One region of the Nocardioides daphniae genome, then DNA from elsewhere that is predicted to be linked to it. Evidence: predicted binding sites of a transcription regulator. Region 1 holds the regulator's gene; each other region holds the start of a gene.
The links. The regulator LexA, encoded in region 1, represses DNA repair genes until DNA is damaged. The targets are predictions, from matches to a motif close to TCGAACANNTGTTCGA.

Region 1 (4,544 bases):
GCGTTGGGGGGCAAGGAGCGCTCCGGCCAGGTCGAGATGGCCGAGGCCGTCGCCCGGGCGATGACGGAGCAGCAGCACCTCATCGTCCAGGCCGGCACCGGCACCGGAAAGTCGCTCGGCTACCTCGTCCCGAGCCTGCTCAACCACGACCGCGTGGTCGTCGCCACCGCGACGCTGGCGCTCCAGCACCAGCTCGTCGAGCGCGACATCCCGCGGCTCGTGGAGGCGGTCGGCGACCGGCTCGACACCTCGTACGCCGTGCTGAAGGGCCGCTCCAACTACGCCTGCCTGCACCGCATCCGCGAGGGCGTCCCGGACGACCAGGGTGTGCTCGTCGACGTCCCCGAGGGCTCGATGGGTGCCGAGGTCCTGGCGTTGCGTGGCTGGGCCGAGATGGAGGCCGAGACCGGCGGCACGGGGGAGCGTGACAACGCCCCTCGGCACACCGAGAGGGTCTGGCGCCAGGTCAGCGTCAACCACCGCGAGTGCCTGGGCGCCGCGCGCTGCGCCTTCGCCCAGGAGTGCTTCGCCGAGCGGGCCAAGGAGAAGGCGGCCAGCTCCCACCTGATCGTCACCAACCACTCGCTCCTCGCCATCGACGCGATCGAGGGCGTGCCGATGATCCCCGACTACGACGTCGTGGTGATCGACGAGGCGCACGAGCTGGTCAGCCGCGTCACCCAGGCAGCCACCGACGAGCTCACCGTGGGTGACGTGCAGCGGGCCGCGAAGCGCTCCCAGAAGCACATCGCCGACAAGGGCGCGGCCTCCACCGCCGCCGACGACCTGGCCGACGCCGCGGACGCCCTGGCCGATGCGCTCGCCGCCACCTCGCCGGGCCGGATCGAGACCGCCGGCGAGCAGCTCTCCGACGCGCTGGTCCTCGTCCGCGACGCCGCACGGTCCCTGGTCTCCGCCTTCGGCAAGGACGAGGGCGACGCCGACGCCGGGCGTACGCAGGCCAAGGGGTTGGCGCAGGAGGTCTTCGCCACCGCGGAGCGGATGGCGGCCTTCAAGGAGTCGGACGTGCTCTGGCTCAACGAGGCCCGCGAGCGGATCCCGGCCCGGCTGGCCGTGGCGCCGCTGCAGGTGTGGGCCCAGATGCGTGAGCGCCTGCTCACCGAGAAGACGGTCGTCTTCGCCTCCGCCACCCTGATGCTCGGCGGCGACTTCAACGCGGTCGCCGGCAGCCTCGGGCTCAAGCCGTCGGAGCGCGTCGACACGGGCGCCGGCGAGGTGAGCGCCGACGACGCGCTGCCGTGGCGGGCGCTCGACGTGGGCTCACCCTTCGACTACTCGCGCCAGGGCATCCTGTACGTCGCCCGGCACCTGCCGGACCCCGGTCGCGACGGCCTCGGCAAGGCGCAGATCGACGAGATCGTCGAGCTGATCGACGCCGCCCAGGGGCGCACGCTGGGGCTCTTCTCGTCCCGACGGGCGGCGGACGCGGCGGCGGAGGCCGTCCGTGAGCGGCTCCCGCACCTCACCACCCTGGCGCAGGGCGACGCCCAGCTGCCGGAGCTGGCGAAGCAGTTCGTCGAGGACCCGCACACCAACCTCTTCGGCACGCTCACGCTCTGGCAGGGCCTGGACGTGCCCGGCGACACCTGCCAGCTGGTGCTGATCGACCGGATCCCGTTCCCGCGGCCCGACGACCCGCTGATGTCTGCCCGTTCGCGGGCCGCCGACAAGGCCGGCGGCAACGGCTTCATGCAGGTCTCGGCGACCCACGCGGCCCTGCTGCTGGCCCAGGGGGTCGGTCGCCTGATCCGCACCACCGAGGACAAGGGCGTGGTGGCGATCCTCGACCCGCGGCTGGCGACCAAGCGCTACGGCGGGTTCCTCAAGGCGAGCCTGCCGCCGATGTGGTCGACGACAGACCCGTCCGTGGTGCGCCAGGCCCTCGGCCGCATCGCGGCCGCGGGCTGACGCGGCGTACGGGAGCCCGGGATCAGAGGCTGCGCAGGACCGCGGTGACCTTGCCCAGGATGGTGGCGTGGGTGCCGTCGATGGGCTCGTACGCGTCGTTGTGCGGCAGCAGCCAGACCTGGCCGCCCTTGCGCTGGAAGGTCTTCACCGTGGCTTCTCCGTCGATCATCGCGGCGACGATGTCGCCGTTGACGGCGTCGGGCTGCTGGCGGATCACGACGTAGTCGCCGTTGCAGATGGCCGCGTCGACCATCGAGTCGCCGGAGACCTCGAGCAGGAAGAGCGTGCCGTCGCCGACGAGCTGCTTGGGGAGCGGGAAGACGTCCTCGACCCGCTGCTCGGCCAGGATCGGGCCACCGGCCGCGATACGACCCACGACCGGCACGTACGCCGCTGCGGGCGCCGCGTTGCCCACGTCCGTGGGGTCGAAGTCGGAGTCGTCCGCGCTGGAGACGGCTCGGGAGGCCGCCATCGACTCGGGCAGGAAGACCTGCAGCGCGCGCGGCCGGTTGGGGTCACGCTTGAGGAAGCCCTTCTCCTCGAGCGTCTTGAGCTGGTGGGCGACGCTGCTTGAGCTGGTGAGACCGACCGCAGTGCCGATCTCACGCATGCTCGGCGGGTAGCCCCGGGTCTCCAGCGCCTCCTGGATCGTGGTCAGCACCAGCTGCTGGCGCGCGGTGAGCCCGGTCGCGTCAGGAGGTCCGTCGGGCAGGGAGACGACCTTGCCGGTGTCGCCGCTGGACTTGGGCATGTGGATCCTCCTGGGTGGTGCGGACTGACGTGGGGTTCACGCTAGTCCGATCCCGACCCCAGTTCAAACATGTGTTCGAACGGCGTGTCACGTGCGGTTCAGCGGCGCGGGTCCCAGACCCACGCCACGCAGGTGAACTGCGTGCGGAAGCCCAGCTCGACGTAGGTCGGGTAGGCCCGGGAGTTGGTGATGAGGGTCGCCGACTGGGCCCCGATGGAGGCGGCGCGGTTCATCATGGTGGCGCCCAGGGCGCGGCCGATGCCCCGCCCGCGCGCGGCCGGCGTGGTGCTGACGTTCGCCAGCATCACGCTGGTGCCGCGTACGTGCATGGTGCTGGCTCCCAGGACCTCGCCGGTGCGGAGGCTGCGGGCGATGAAGAACTGGTTGTCGGCCGGGTCGAGGGTGTCGAGCACGCCCAGCGTGACCTCCTGCTGGGCGGCCGGGTGGCCGAGCGCCTCGAGGATGGCGCGACTGGCCGGCTCGACGCCGTCGGGCCAAGCGACGTCGATGAAGACGTCGTCCGGCGTGCCCGGGTCGACGGGCGCGCCCAGGGCGGTGTGCATCGCGGGGTACTCCCGGGCGAGCAGCCCCAGCTGGGCCAGCGTGGCCTCGAGGGCCGGCGTCGTCGTCGAGGGGGTGGTGATCCACTGGAACGGCAGGCCGCGGCGGAGGAACGGTTCGATCAGGGCGGGTGCCCGGGTGGCGACGGCCTCCGGGGCGATGTGGGCGTTGACGACCACGTTGAGCAGGGCGAGCGGCGCCGTGGACCAGTAGACGGTCGCGTCCGGCTCGTCCGCGGTCGACAGCGACGGGGAGCGCGCGATGGCGGCCTGGAGCGCCGCGAAGTCGGCCTCGATCGTGTCGGAGGCCGTGGTCAGGAGGTCTCGCATGCGGCAGACGCTAGGGCTGCGCCGCGACGGCTGCATGCCCCATACGGGTGACGTCCGCACAGGCTTTCGCCACAGATGCCGAGAATCGGGTAGCTGAGGGGCACGTGGAGAGCGTTCGAACTTTTGTTCGACCAGATGCTTGATTCGTTCGAACATCTGCTCTAACGTCGCACATGTGTTCGATCGAACGTCTGATCGAATTCGTCGGCAGGTCAAGGTGCTCGATCCAAAACTGTCGGCGGGTCCGCATAGACATCAGTTCGACAGCAACGCACCTGCACGACCACCACTTCCCCAGGAGGTCTCCATGACCCATCGCCACCGCCTCGACCGTCACCGCCGCCGCTCCCCGCGGCCAGGTCCGTCTGACTCGTCGTGGTCGCGTCGTCGTCGTGCTCGCTGCGCTCCTCCTGGCCCTCGTCGTGGGCGTGGCTCTGGCGGCGTCTCGTCCGCCAGCGAGGAGGCCGGCGCTCCGCAGGCGACCGAGGTCGTCGTGGTCAACGAGGGCGACACCCTGTGGGGCATCGCTGCCGGGGTCGCCGAGGAGGGCGAGGTCCGCGCGATGGTCTCGGAGATCCGCGAGCTGAACAACCTCGACTCCTCCGTCGTCACCCTGGGCCAGGAGATCCACGTCCCGGTCGCCGACTGACGTACGAGGTCAGCGGGCGGCGCGACGTCCGCCGGTAGGCCGCGGAGGCTCTGATCCATCGCCCTGGGGAGGGCGGGTCGCGCCGAGCGCCGACCCGAGGCGCGCAAAGAGCATCAGGCCGACGAAGAGGCAGGTTGCGGCCCCCGCGCCCGCGAGGATGAGCAGGAGCCAGGCGCCGGCGTTGCCGGCCCGGGCGCTCGACCCGAAGTCGATGGCCGCGTAGACGAGGTAGCCCCAAGCGATGACGCAGAGCGTGATCCCACCGGCGTACGCGAGTGCTGCGGTGTTCAGGGTCCGCGGCGGGGGAGCTGCTCGTCTCGAACCT
Region 2 (4,544 bases), 1.6 Mb from region 1:
TGGTCGAGCGGCACCAGGCGGCGCGCCGCGTCGAGCACGTCGACCGTGGGCGCGTCGCTGCGGCGCGCGTGGCGCACCGCGTTGCTCAGCACCGTCTCCACGCCGGCCTCGGCCGCCAGCCCCGCCATCCGAGCGGCGTGGGGCGTGCTGCCCGGGCCCCAGCCCTGCTCGGTGGCCCCGAGCAGGTGCGAGACCAGCTCGACACGGAGGTTCTCCCGACCCACCGCCCGGGACCAGCGCGAGAGGTGCTCCCGGGCCAGGTCGTCGCGACGGGTGGTCACCGCCGACCCGACCTCCGAGCCGGGGCCGAGCAGCACCACCAGGTGCCCTCCGGCCACGTGCGGCAGCAGCGTCTCGGTGTCGGCCACGGGCACGCCCCGCTCGCCACCGAGGTGGACGTCGGAGACGAGTCGACACAGGGCTGCCCAGCCGAGGCGGTCGCGCGCCAGCACCGTCACCCTGGGCCAACGGTCCTCGCGGTAGGCGCCGCCACGCACCGGCGTACGCCCGCGGGAGGGACGCACCGGCGCGGACGGCCGGACGGCGACGTCCACCCCCAGCACCGGTCGGATGCCTGCGCGCGCAGCGGCCTTGGCGAACTTCACCGCCCCGTAGGTGCCGTCCCGGTCAGTGAGGGCCAGCAGGTCCATCCCCCACTCGGCGGCCCGTTCGACCAGGGCCGAGGGGTGCGAGGCGCCGTACTGCAGGGAGTGCCCTGACGCGACGTGGAGGTGGACGAAGGGGTCACGCGGCACCGGTCCGCTCCGACCATCCGGGCTCGGCCACCGTCAGTCGGACAGCCTCGGGCGCGTGGGGCATCAGGCCGAGCGCCGACTCCACCACCGCGAGGAAGCGGTCGGCGTCACGCACCAGGTCGTCGGCCTCGCGCTCCGTCGCCGCCCGCAGCGACCCCGCCTCGGCGGCGGCACGCTTGCTCGCACCGGCCGCGAAGAAGGTCGCCCACTCGGTGAGCTCCGGGGCCACCTCGGCCAGGAGCACCCAGGCGTTCTTCTGCCGTCGCCGGCTCGGGGTGGGAAGGGCCCGGGCCGCCAGGAGCGCGGCCGCGGCCCGCAGGGCGGCGACGTGGGCGCACGCGTAGCGCGTCGGCACGTCGGGAGCCGTCACCGCCTCGCGCAGCGAGGTGGTGGCGCGGGTCAGGTAGGAGTGGGTGGCGGCCGGCAGCAGGTGCAGGTCACCGCCGGGTCGCACCGGGGCGGGAGCAGGTCGTGAGTCGTTCATCGTCGTCCTCCGAATCTCGGGTCAGTCCAGGCAACCCACGAGCTGCCAGCGCCCGTCGATCGCGTCGTAGGAGAGGTCGAAGACCCCACTGGTCGGCCCCTCCTGGGGCTCGCGCGCCACGGGCCTGCCGGCCTCCACGCGCCAGAACTCGCGCTCGGCGAGCAGGTCGCCCTCGAGCTCGTCCCAGTCGCGCTGGTGCGGGAGGTGGTCGGCCTCGCCGACCTCCGCCCCGATCACCGAGCGGGCCCGGGACGACTGCCACCAGGGGCCGGTCTCCACCCACCGGGCCACCACGCTGCGCACCTTCCACACACGTCCGTGCCACAGGAACTGCTCGGGCGCCTCGAGCGACTGCTCGCTCCCCTGCCCGGCCACCTGTCCCCGACGGACCTCCACCGGGTCGTCGTACCGCCTCATGACGTCCTCCTCCGCAGTCAACGACCCCTGGCTGGCCCCGGCGGTGGTGGGGGTCGAGGTCACCACCACCGAGACCAATTCGAACACGTGTTCGAACAAGGAGAACGGTACACCCGGCCACCGACAACTGGTCAACAACGAAGTTCTGCAGGCTCAGGGCAGCACGACGGAGGCCGACCACCCGGTGCGGGTGGTCGGCCTCCGTGCGCGTCGTGGACGGGAGCCGGGCGGCTCAGACCTCGCGGAAGTAGCGCGTGGTGCTCGGGTGCAGCAGGAAGACGAGGAGCAGGACGCAGAGCACGATCATCACGCCCGAGAGCACCGTGAAGAGCGTCGGGATGCCGCTGGCGATGCTGAGCACCGCCAGGAAGATCCCGAAGACGGCGATCACGCCCAGGCAGACCCGCGCCCAGGTGAAGCCCTCACGGAAGAAGACCGCCATCACGCCCAGCAGCATCAGCAGGACCACGAACGAGGTCACCACCACCGGCACGAAGCCGGGCACCGACAAGGTGGTCTCGACGGCCTCGATGCCACCCTCACGCATGAGCTCGCGCGCACCGGCGTTGCCCTCGGCCCAGGCGACGACCAGGTCGCTGCGGAAGACCCACGTCAGGAGCGTGATCAGTCATGACACGACGGACAGGGCGAGCACCACGCGCAGCGCGTGATCGACCGAGGCCGGTCGTTCGGTCATGGGGGTCCTCCAGGGTGGGGCACGAGCGCGGACACGCCTCGTCGCGGCGTCCGTGACGCCGGCCGTGACGCGCGTTAGGGTCCCGGCATGACGAGTGAGCACGAGTCGATCGCGGCGTTCCGCGCCGAACATGCCCTCCGCAACGGTACCGGCGACGTGGTGGTGCTGCCTGCATCGGTGCACACCGCAGCGCTCGCGGCCGAGGCGCTGGGCTGCGAGGTCGGTGCCATCGCCAACAGCCTGCTCTTCACGGCCGACGGGTCCCCCGTGCTGCTGCTCACCTCGGGAGCCCACCGGGTCGACGTGGCGAAGGTGGCACGCGACCTGGGCGTCGACCGCCTCGAGCGCGCCACCCCCGACTTCGTCCGCACCCACACCGGGCAGGTGATCGGCGGCGTCTCCCCCTTCGCCCACCCCGCTCCGGTTCCGACCTGGATCGACACCTGGCTGCAGCGCCACGACGTGGTCTGGGCCGCTGCCGGCCATCCCTCCGCGGTCTACTCCACGACGTACGAGGAGCTGCGCACGATGACCGGGGCGGTGCCGCTCGACGTGGAGTGAGGCACAGTGACGCCATGGAGATCTGGCTCAACCCGGCCTGCAGCAAGTGCCGCACCGCGCTCAGCACCCTTGACGAGGCAGGCGTCGACTACACCGTCCGGCGCTACCTCGACGACCTCCCCACCGCCGCCGAGCTGGGCGAGGTCGTGACCCGCCTCGGCCTCGAGCCGTGGGACCTGGCGCGCCCCAAGGAGGCCCGCGAGGCCGGGATCGACCTGCCCAAGGACGCCGCCCACCGTCAGGAGTGGCTCGAGGCGATGGCCGCCTCGCCGCGCACCATCCAGCGCCCGATCCTGACCGCGGCCGACGGGACCACCGTGGTGGGCCGCGACCCCGAGTCGCTGGCCAGGGTCATCGCCGCCGAGTAGGCCGCCGCTACCCTCGGCGCATGCACGTGGTGGTCGTCGGCGGAGGCTTCGGTGGCATGGCGGGCGCGGCGCGCCTGGCCAAGCTCGGCCACTCGGTGACCCTGCTCGACCGTGCCCCGACGCTCGGCGGCGCGCTCGGACAGCTCACGCACGAGGAGTTCACCTTCGACACCGGCCCCTCCACGACGTTGCTGCCCGCCGTCGTCCGTGACCTCTTCCGCAAGTCCGGGCGCCCCCTGGAGCGCGAGGTCGAGCTGGTCCCCGTCGAGGTGATCCGCGAGCACCGCTTCACCGACGGCACCTCGCTCTCCCTCACCGGCGGCTCCCGCGCCGCGCAGAAGCACGCCTTCGAGGCCCTCGGCGCGGGGCTCGGCAGCCAGTGGGTCGCCTACGTCGACGAACTCGGCGAGGTCTGGGAGCGGGTGCGCAAGGACTACCTCGAGCGCCCGTGGGACCCCGCGCTCGCGCACCGCGACGCCGCGGCCCTGCTCAAGGCCCGTACGACGCTCGCCCGGACCTTCCGGCGGGCCTTCGGTGACGACCGGCTCGCCCTCGTCGCCGGCCACCCCTTCACCGCCGAGGGCCACGACCTCGCCCGGGTGCCGGCGTGGCTCGGCACCGTCTCCTACGTCGAGCAGAAGTTCGGCGCGTGGACCGTCGAGGGCGGCCTGGGCGGCCTCGCCGCGGTGCTGACGAAGCGCCTGGCCACCCGCAAGGTGGACGTCCGCACCTCCACCCCCGTGCACGACCTGGTCGTCTCCGACGGGCGGGTGCGGGCCGTGCGCACCGACGCCGGCGACGTCGAGGCCGACGCGGTCGTCTGCGCCGTCGACCCCCACCACTTCCCGGCGCTGCGGCCCCTCGTGCGGCGTACGACGTCGACCTCCCTGCCGACGCTGACCCACCTGGGCGTCGCGGGCGAGCTGCCCGCGTGGGTGGCCGCAGCCGGGGAGACCGTGCTGCACGGCCGCTCCGGCGAGCCCACCCTGGTCCTGCGCCACGGCGGCTCGGCCCCCGATGGCCACGCCGTGCTCACCGTCCAGCACCGTGGCCCCGCCACCGGCGACGTCGTCGAGCTGCTCGCCCGTCGCGGCGTCGACCTGCGCGGCCGGGTGGTCACCCGCCTGGAGCGCTCCCCCGCCGACCTCGCCGAGGCGTGGGGCGGCTCCCCGCTGGGCATGCAGTGGCGCGGCCGGGCGACCGTACGCCGTCGGCTCGGCCCCACCACGCCCGTCGCCGGCCTCTACGCCGCGGGCGCCCAT
Region 3 (4,544 bases), 1.7 Mb from region 1:
CTCGCTCACGCGGTCACCGTACCGAGCGGCCAGCGACGTACGAGGTGGCATCGACCGGCCTCGTACCAGGCCAGGTCGAGCCACTCCGCGCGTGCCTTCACCGGCACCGTGTCGCCGAGCAGGGCCTGCGTCGATGTCTCGGTGACGTCGCCGTGCGCCAGGTCGAGGGTGAGGTGCGGCGCCGGCGGGAACTCGCCGCCGTAGGGCGGGAAGTCGGGGAAGGCCTCCATCAGCAGCTGCGTCAACCGGTTGAAGCCGTCGGCGGGCTCGGGGACCAGGTGGATGATCCCGGTGGGGAAGGTGGCGAGGCGTTCCAGTGCGTAGTCGAACGGCTCCACCTGGCGGCGATCGCCGCGACCGTCGTCTCGGTCTCCGCGTCCAACGCGTCGACGAAGGGGCCCAGCGCGGTGACGTGTGCGTGGGTGAAGGCCGGGTCGGTCGAGACGTAGTCGGTGTCGTAGAAGGCGGTGCGCTCGCGGACCCACTCCTCCAGCGGCGGCACCGGGACCTGCAGGACGCTGTGCCCGGGGTGACGGGCGGGCGTGGCGTGGGCGTCGGGCTGGTTCACGGGCTCTCCTGGTCGGGGGGAGGTGATCGTTGCACGCGCCCCCGACGATTTCGCCGCCGCACCACGTCACCCTCAGCATGGACGCTCGACCTCCGACCGGGCGGAGGTCCTTCTCGTGGAGGTACTCATGCGCGTCGTCGTCGTCGCACTGCTCGCCGGGCTGCTGCTCGTGGGTCCGCCCGCGCAGGCCGCGCCACCGGCTGCCGTCAAGGTGAGCGTGAGCGCGTCCACGACCAAGGCCACCACCGGTTCCGCGCTGCGCTTCTCGGGCAAGGTCGGGGGCCGGTCGGCAGGCGCCGTCGTCGCCGTCGAGCGGCGTACGCAGCGGGGATGGGTCGTGGTGCGGACCGGGAAGGTCACCGCGGGCAAGAAGTACGTCGTACGCACGACCGTGCGCCAGGGCGCCACGCGCTACCGGGTCAAGGTCCGCCGCACCGCCCGGATCAAGGCCTCGGTCTCGCGCGTGGTGACCGTCCGAGGGGTCCGGGCCTCGGCTCCTGCCCCCGCCCCTTCGCCCAGTCCGTCGCCCAGTCCGTCGCCGGTCAGCCCCGAGGTGGCGTTGATCCTCCAGGAGACCAACGCCTTCCGGGCGCAGCACCAGCTCAAGCCACTGACCCTCTCGGCGCCGATCTCCGAGGTCGCGCAGCGGTGGAGCCAGACGATGGCGAGCACGGGCACGTTCGCCCACAACCCGTCGTACGCGTCGCAGATCCCGAAGGGGTGGACGCGCGCCGCGGAGAACATCGCCGCTGGCTACGCGGTCGACGCCGTGGTCGACGGGTGGATCAACAGCCCCGGCCACCGCGCCAACCTGCTCGGCGATTTCACCCACATCGGGATCGGCTACGTCTCGGCGCCGGGCACGCCGTACACGCGCTACTTCACGCAGAACTTCGCGAAGTACTGACCAGCGTCGGAGCGGCGACCTCGAGGAGCCGCTCCACCTCGGCCAGCAGCCGAGCTCGCAGGGGAGCGGACCGCTCGGTGTAGTCGCGCTGCGCGGCGACGTACTCCGCCTTGCCCTCGGGTGTCTCGATCCGCACCGGCGTGAACTCCTCGTCGTCGAGCCACAGCCCGGTGAGGTCGTAGGGCGCCGCGCGCATGTCGAGGATCCGGATGTCGCGCGCGAGCTCGAAGCAGTCGGCCACCAGGTCGGAGCTGATCATCGGGCTGAGCCGGAAGGCGTGCTTATAGAGGTCCATCGAGGCGTGCAGGCAGCCCGGCTGCTCGAACTCCGGCCGGTCGTCCTGCCCTGGGTCCAGCGTGTTGAGCGGCTTCGCCGGGGGAGTGAAGAAGCGGTAGGCGTCGAAGTGTGAGCAGGCGATCCGGTGCGACTCGACGACCTCGTCGGTGGCCGCGCCGCCCAGCCGCAGCGGCCACGCCGCGTGACGGGTCTTGTCCTGCTCGAGCCGGTAGACCATCGCCCACTCGTGCAGCCCGAAGCAGCCGAAGTGCGGGGCGCGGTCGAGCGTGGCGCGCAGCAGTCGCCGCAGCGCGGTGAGCAGGACCTGCTGGCTCTCGACGTACGACGCGGGCACGTGCGCGACGCCGTCGACGACCTCGTAGCCCTTGAGGGATGCGTACGCCTCGGCCTGCGCCATGCCGGTGCCGAAGCCGGGGTGCCACTTCCGCAGGGCGCCCGGCTTCTGGGAGTAGTAGACGAAGAGGAAGTCGTGCACCGGGTGCTTGGTGCGGTGCGTACGCCGTGCCAGGTGCGCGTCGAGGAAGGGCGCGAGGCGGGCGTCGTGCGCTGTGGCACGCGCCTGCCAGTCGTCGGGTTCCAGCACTCGCACGGGGCCACAGTAGTCGTCGGCGGGGGTGGCGGACGAAGTTGAACGGGTGTGAGATACCCGATTCTGGGCCTGGTGTTCGAACACGCATTCGAATACTGTGGGTGTCAGGTTCCTCCCAGGACACCGGGTCTCTCTCGAGGGGCAGCCGGAGACGGTGGGGCCAGTTGCGAGGGTGACGTGATCGTCCGGCAGGTCCGGGCCTCCAGGAGCAGCGAATGAGTGGGTGCCACGTGTGGTGGTGCTCGTCGTCGTTGTCGAGGAGGTGGGGCCGTGCATCCGGTGAACGCGGTGGCGGAGGCGATCAGTGCGTCGCTGAAGTCGGTGTGCGACGTGAACCCGACGTTCATGAGCGCCGACGAGAAGGCCTATGCACTGCTGTCGCTGCTGGAGGTCGAATCGCGCACCGCCGAGCTGCGGTTGCGAGTGATGGCCGCCGCGGGCGACGTGGCCGAGCGCGAGGGCTTCCGGTCGATCGCGACCTGGCTGGCCCACCACGGGCACGTACGTCGTGGCGACGCTGCCGCCGACCTTCGACTGGCCGAGGCGTTGGACCGGGAGCGGCCGACGTTGGCGGCGGGAGTGCGTGAGGGTCGGGTGACCATCGCGCAGGCCCGGGTGATCGCAGCCGCGGTCGAGGAGCTCCCCGACCGGGTCGGGCGCGACGTCATCGAGGCCGCCGAGGCCAAACTCGTCGAGCTCGCCGCCGACCACGACCCCAGCGACCTGGCCAAGCTCGGCCGCCGGATCCTCGAGGTCGTCGACCCCGACCGGTTCGAGGACGAAGAAGCCCGCCGCCTGGCCGACGCCGAGAAGCACGCCAGCGAACGGCAACGCCTGCGGATGCGAGCCCTGGCGACGGCACCACCCGGATCACCGCAGTCGTGCCCGACGCCACCGCCGCCCGGCTGGGGACCTACCTGCACGCCTTCACCAACCCACGCCTGGCCGACGGCGCGGTGCGGACCAATGCGGCCCCCAGGAGGACGAGAAGCCTGCGTTCGGGACGCGGATCACCCATCCCCGCCGCATGCTGAGGCCTTCACCCAGCTCCTGGAGACCCTCGACCCCACGCGCCTGCCCATCCACGGTGGCGACGCCACGCACGTCATGGTCACCATCCCGTTCGAGGCGTTGAAGCGCGACCTCGGTGTGGCCACGATCGACAACGCCACCCCCGGTGACGGGTTCGACACCATCACCGCCGCCCAAGCCCGACGGCTGGCCTGCACCGCCCGGATCATCCCCGCCGTCCTCGGCACCCACGGCGAACGCCGGGCCCTCGCCCTGCGCGACGGCACCTGCCGCGCCGAAGGCTGCACCATCCCCGGCACCTGGTCCGAAGCCCACCACCTCGTCCCCTGGTCCCACGACGGCACCACCAACCTCGACAACGCCGCGCTCCTCTGCAGCCGACACCACCACCGCGCCCACGACACCGCGTACGACATGACGCGGCTCGCCTCCGGAGAGGTGCGCTTCCACCGGAGGCGGTGACGGTGGTGCGAGCCGGATAGGGTTCGAGGGTGCGCATCGCGAGATTCACCACCGGCGAAGACCCATGTACGGCATCCTCACGGGAGAGCTCGACCAGTTCGGGCAACCCGACGAGGACGCCACGATCGTCGCCCTGGCGGGCGACCCCCTGTACGTCGGGGTCAAGGTCCTCGACCAGGAGTACAAGCTCGCCGACGTGCGGCTGCTCGCTCCGGTGCTGCCGCGCAGCAAGGTGGTCGGGATCGGCAAGAACTACGCCGCCCACGCCGCCGAGATGGGCAGTGAGCCGCCTGCTGAGCCGCTGATCTTCCTCAAGCCGAACACCTCCGTGATCGGCCCGGACGACCGCATCTTCTACCCGCCGCAGTCCGAGAACGTCCACTTCGAGGGCGAGCTCGCCGTCGTGATCGGCCGCATGTGCCGCGACGTCCCCGTCGAGCAGGCCACCGACGTGATCCACGGCTACACGATCGCCAACGACGTCACCGCGCGTGACCTCCAGGCCTCCGACGTCCAGTTCACCCGGGCGAAGTCCTTCGACTCCTTCTGCCCGCTCGGGCCGTGGATCGAGACCGACCTCGACCCGCAGACCTTCATCGACGGCGTCGCCATCCAGACGTACCTCAACGGCGACCTCATGCAGGACGGCACCACCGCCGACATGATCTTCGACGTGCCGAACCTGATCA

Region 2: the regulator LexA is predicted to act here: its motif matches at 1,736-1,751, upstream of E2C04_RS06885 (DUF6504 family protein).
Region 3: the regulator LexA is predicted to act here: its motif matches at 2,438-2,453, upstream of E2C04_RS20735 (HNH endonuclease signature motif containing protein).

The regions. Positions count from the first base shown of each region.
Region 1 is NZ_CP038462.1:2,941,983-2,946,526, reverse strand. Features, by position in the region: gene E2C04_RS14470 (ATP-dependent DNA helicase) at 1-1,929, shown strand, start outside; gene lexA (transcriptional repressor LexA) at 1,952-2,680, opposite strand; gene E2C04_RS14460 (GNAT family N-acetyltransferase) at 2,779-3,570, opposite strand; gene E2C04_RS14455 (LysM peptidoglycan-binding domain-containing protein) at 3,878-4,219, shown strand; gene E2C04_RS14450 (hypothetical protein) at 4,229-4,544, opposite strand, start outside.
Region 2 is NZ_CP038462.1:1,390,917-1,395,460, reverse strand. Features, by position in the region: gene E2C04_RS06895 (DNA polymerase III subunit alpha) at 1-755, opposite strand, end outside; gene E2C04_RS06890 (SAV_6107 family HEPN domain-containing protein) at 745-1,239, opposite strand; gene E2C04_RS06885 (DUF6504 family protein) at 1,261-1,656, opposite strand; gene E2C04_RS06880 (hypothetical protein) at 1,889-2,203, opposite strand; gene E2C04_RS06875 (YbaK/EbsC family protein) at 2,441-2,914, shown strand; gene E2C04_RS06870 (ArsC/Spx/MgsR family protein) at 2,929-3,282, shown strand; gene E2C04_RS06865 (phytoene desaturase family protein) at 3,303-4,544, shown strand, end outside.
Region 3 is NZ_CP038462.1:1,209,907-1,214,450, forward strand. Features, by position in the region: gene E2C04_RS05940 (pentapeptide repeat-containing protein) at 1-9, opposite strand, end outside; gene E2C04_RS18535 (2'-5' RNA ligase family protein) at 6-338, opposite strand; gene E2C04_RS18540 (hypothetical protein) at 242-568, opposite strand; gene E2C04_RS05950 (CAP domain-containing protein) at 684-1,475, shown strand; gene E2C04_RS05955 (3-methyladenine DNA glycosylase) at 1,450-2,361, opposite strand; gene E2C04_RS20735 (HNH endonuclease signature motif containing protein) at 2,632-3,855, shown strand; partial or broken gene E2C04_RS05965 (fumarylacetoacetate hydrolase family protein) at 3,885-4,544, shown strand, end outside.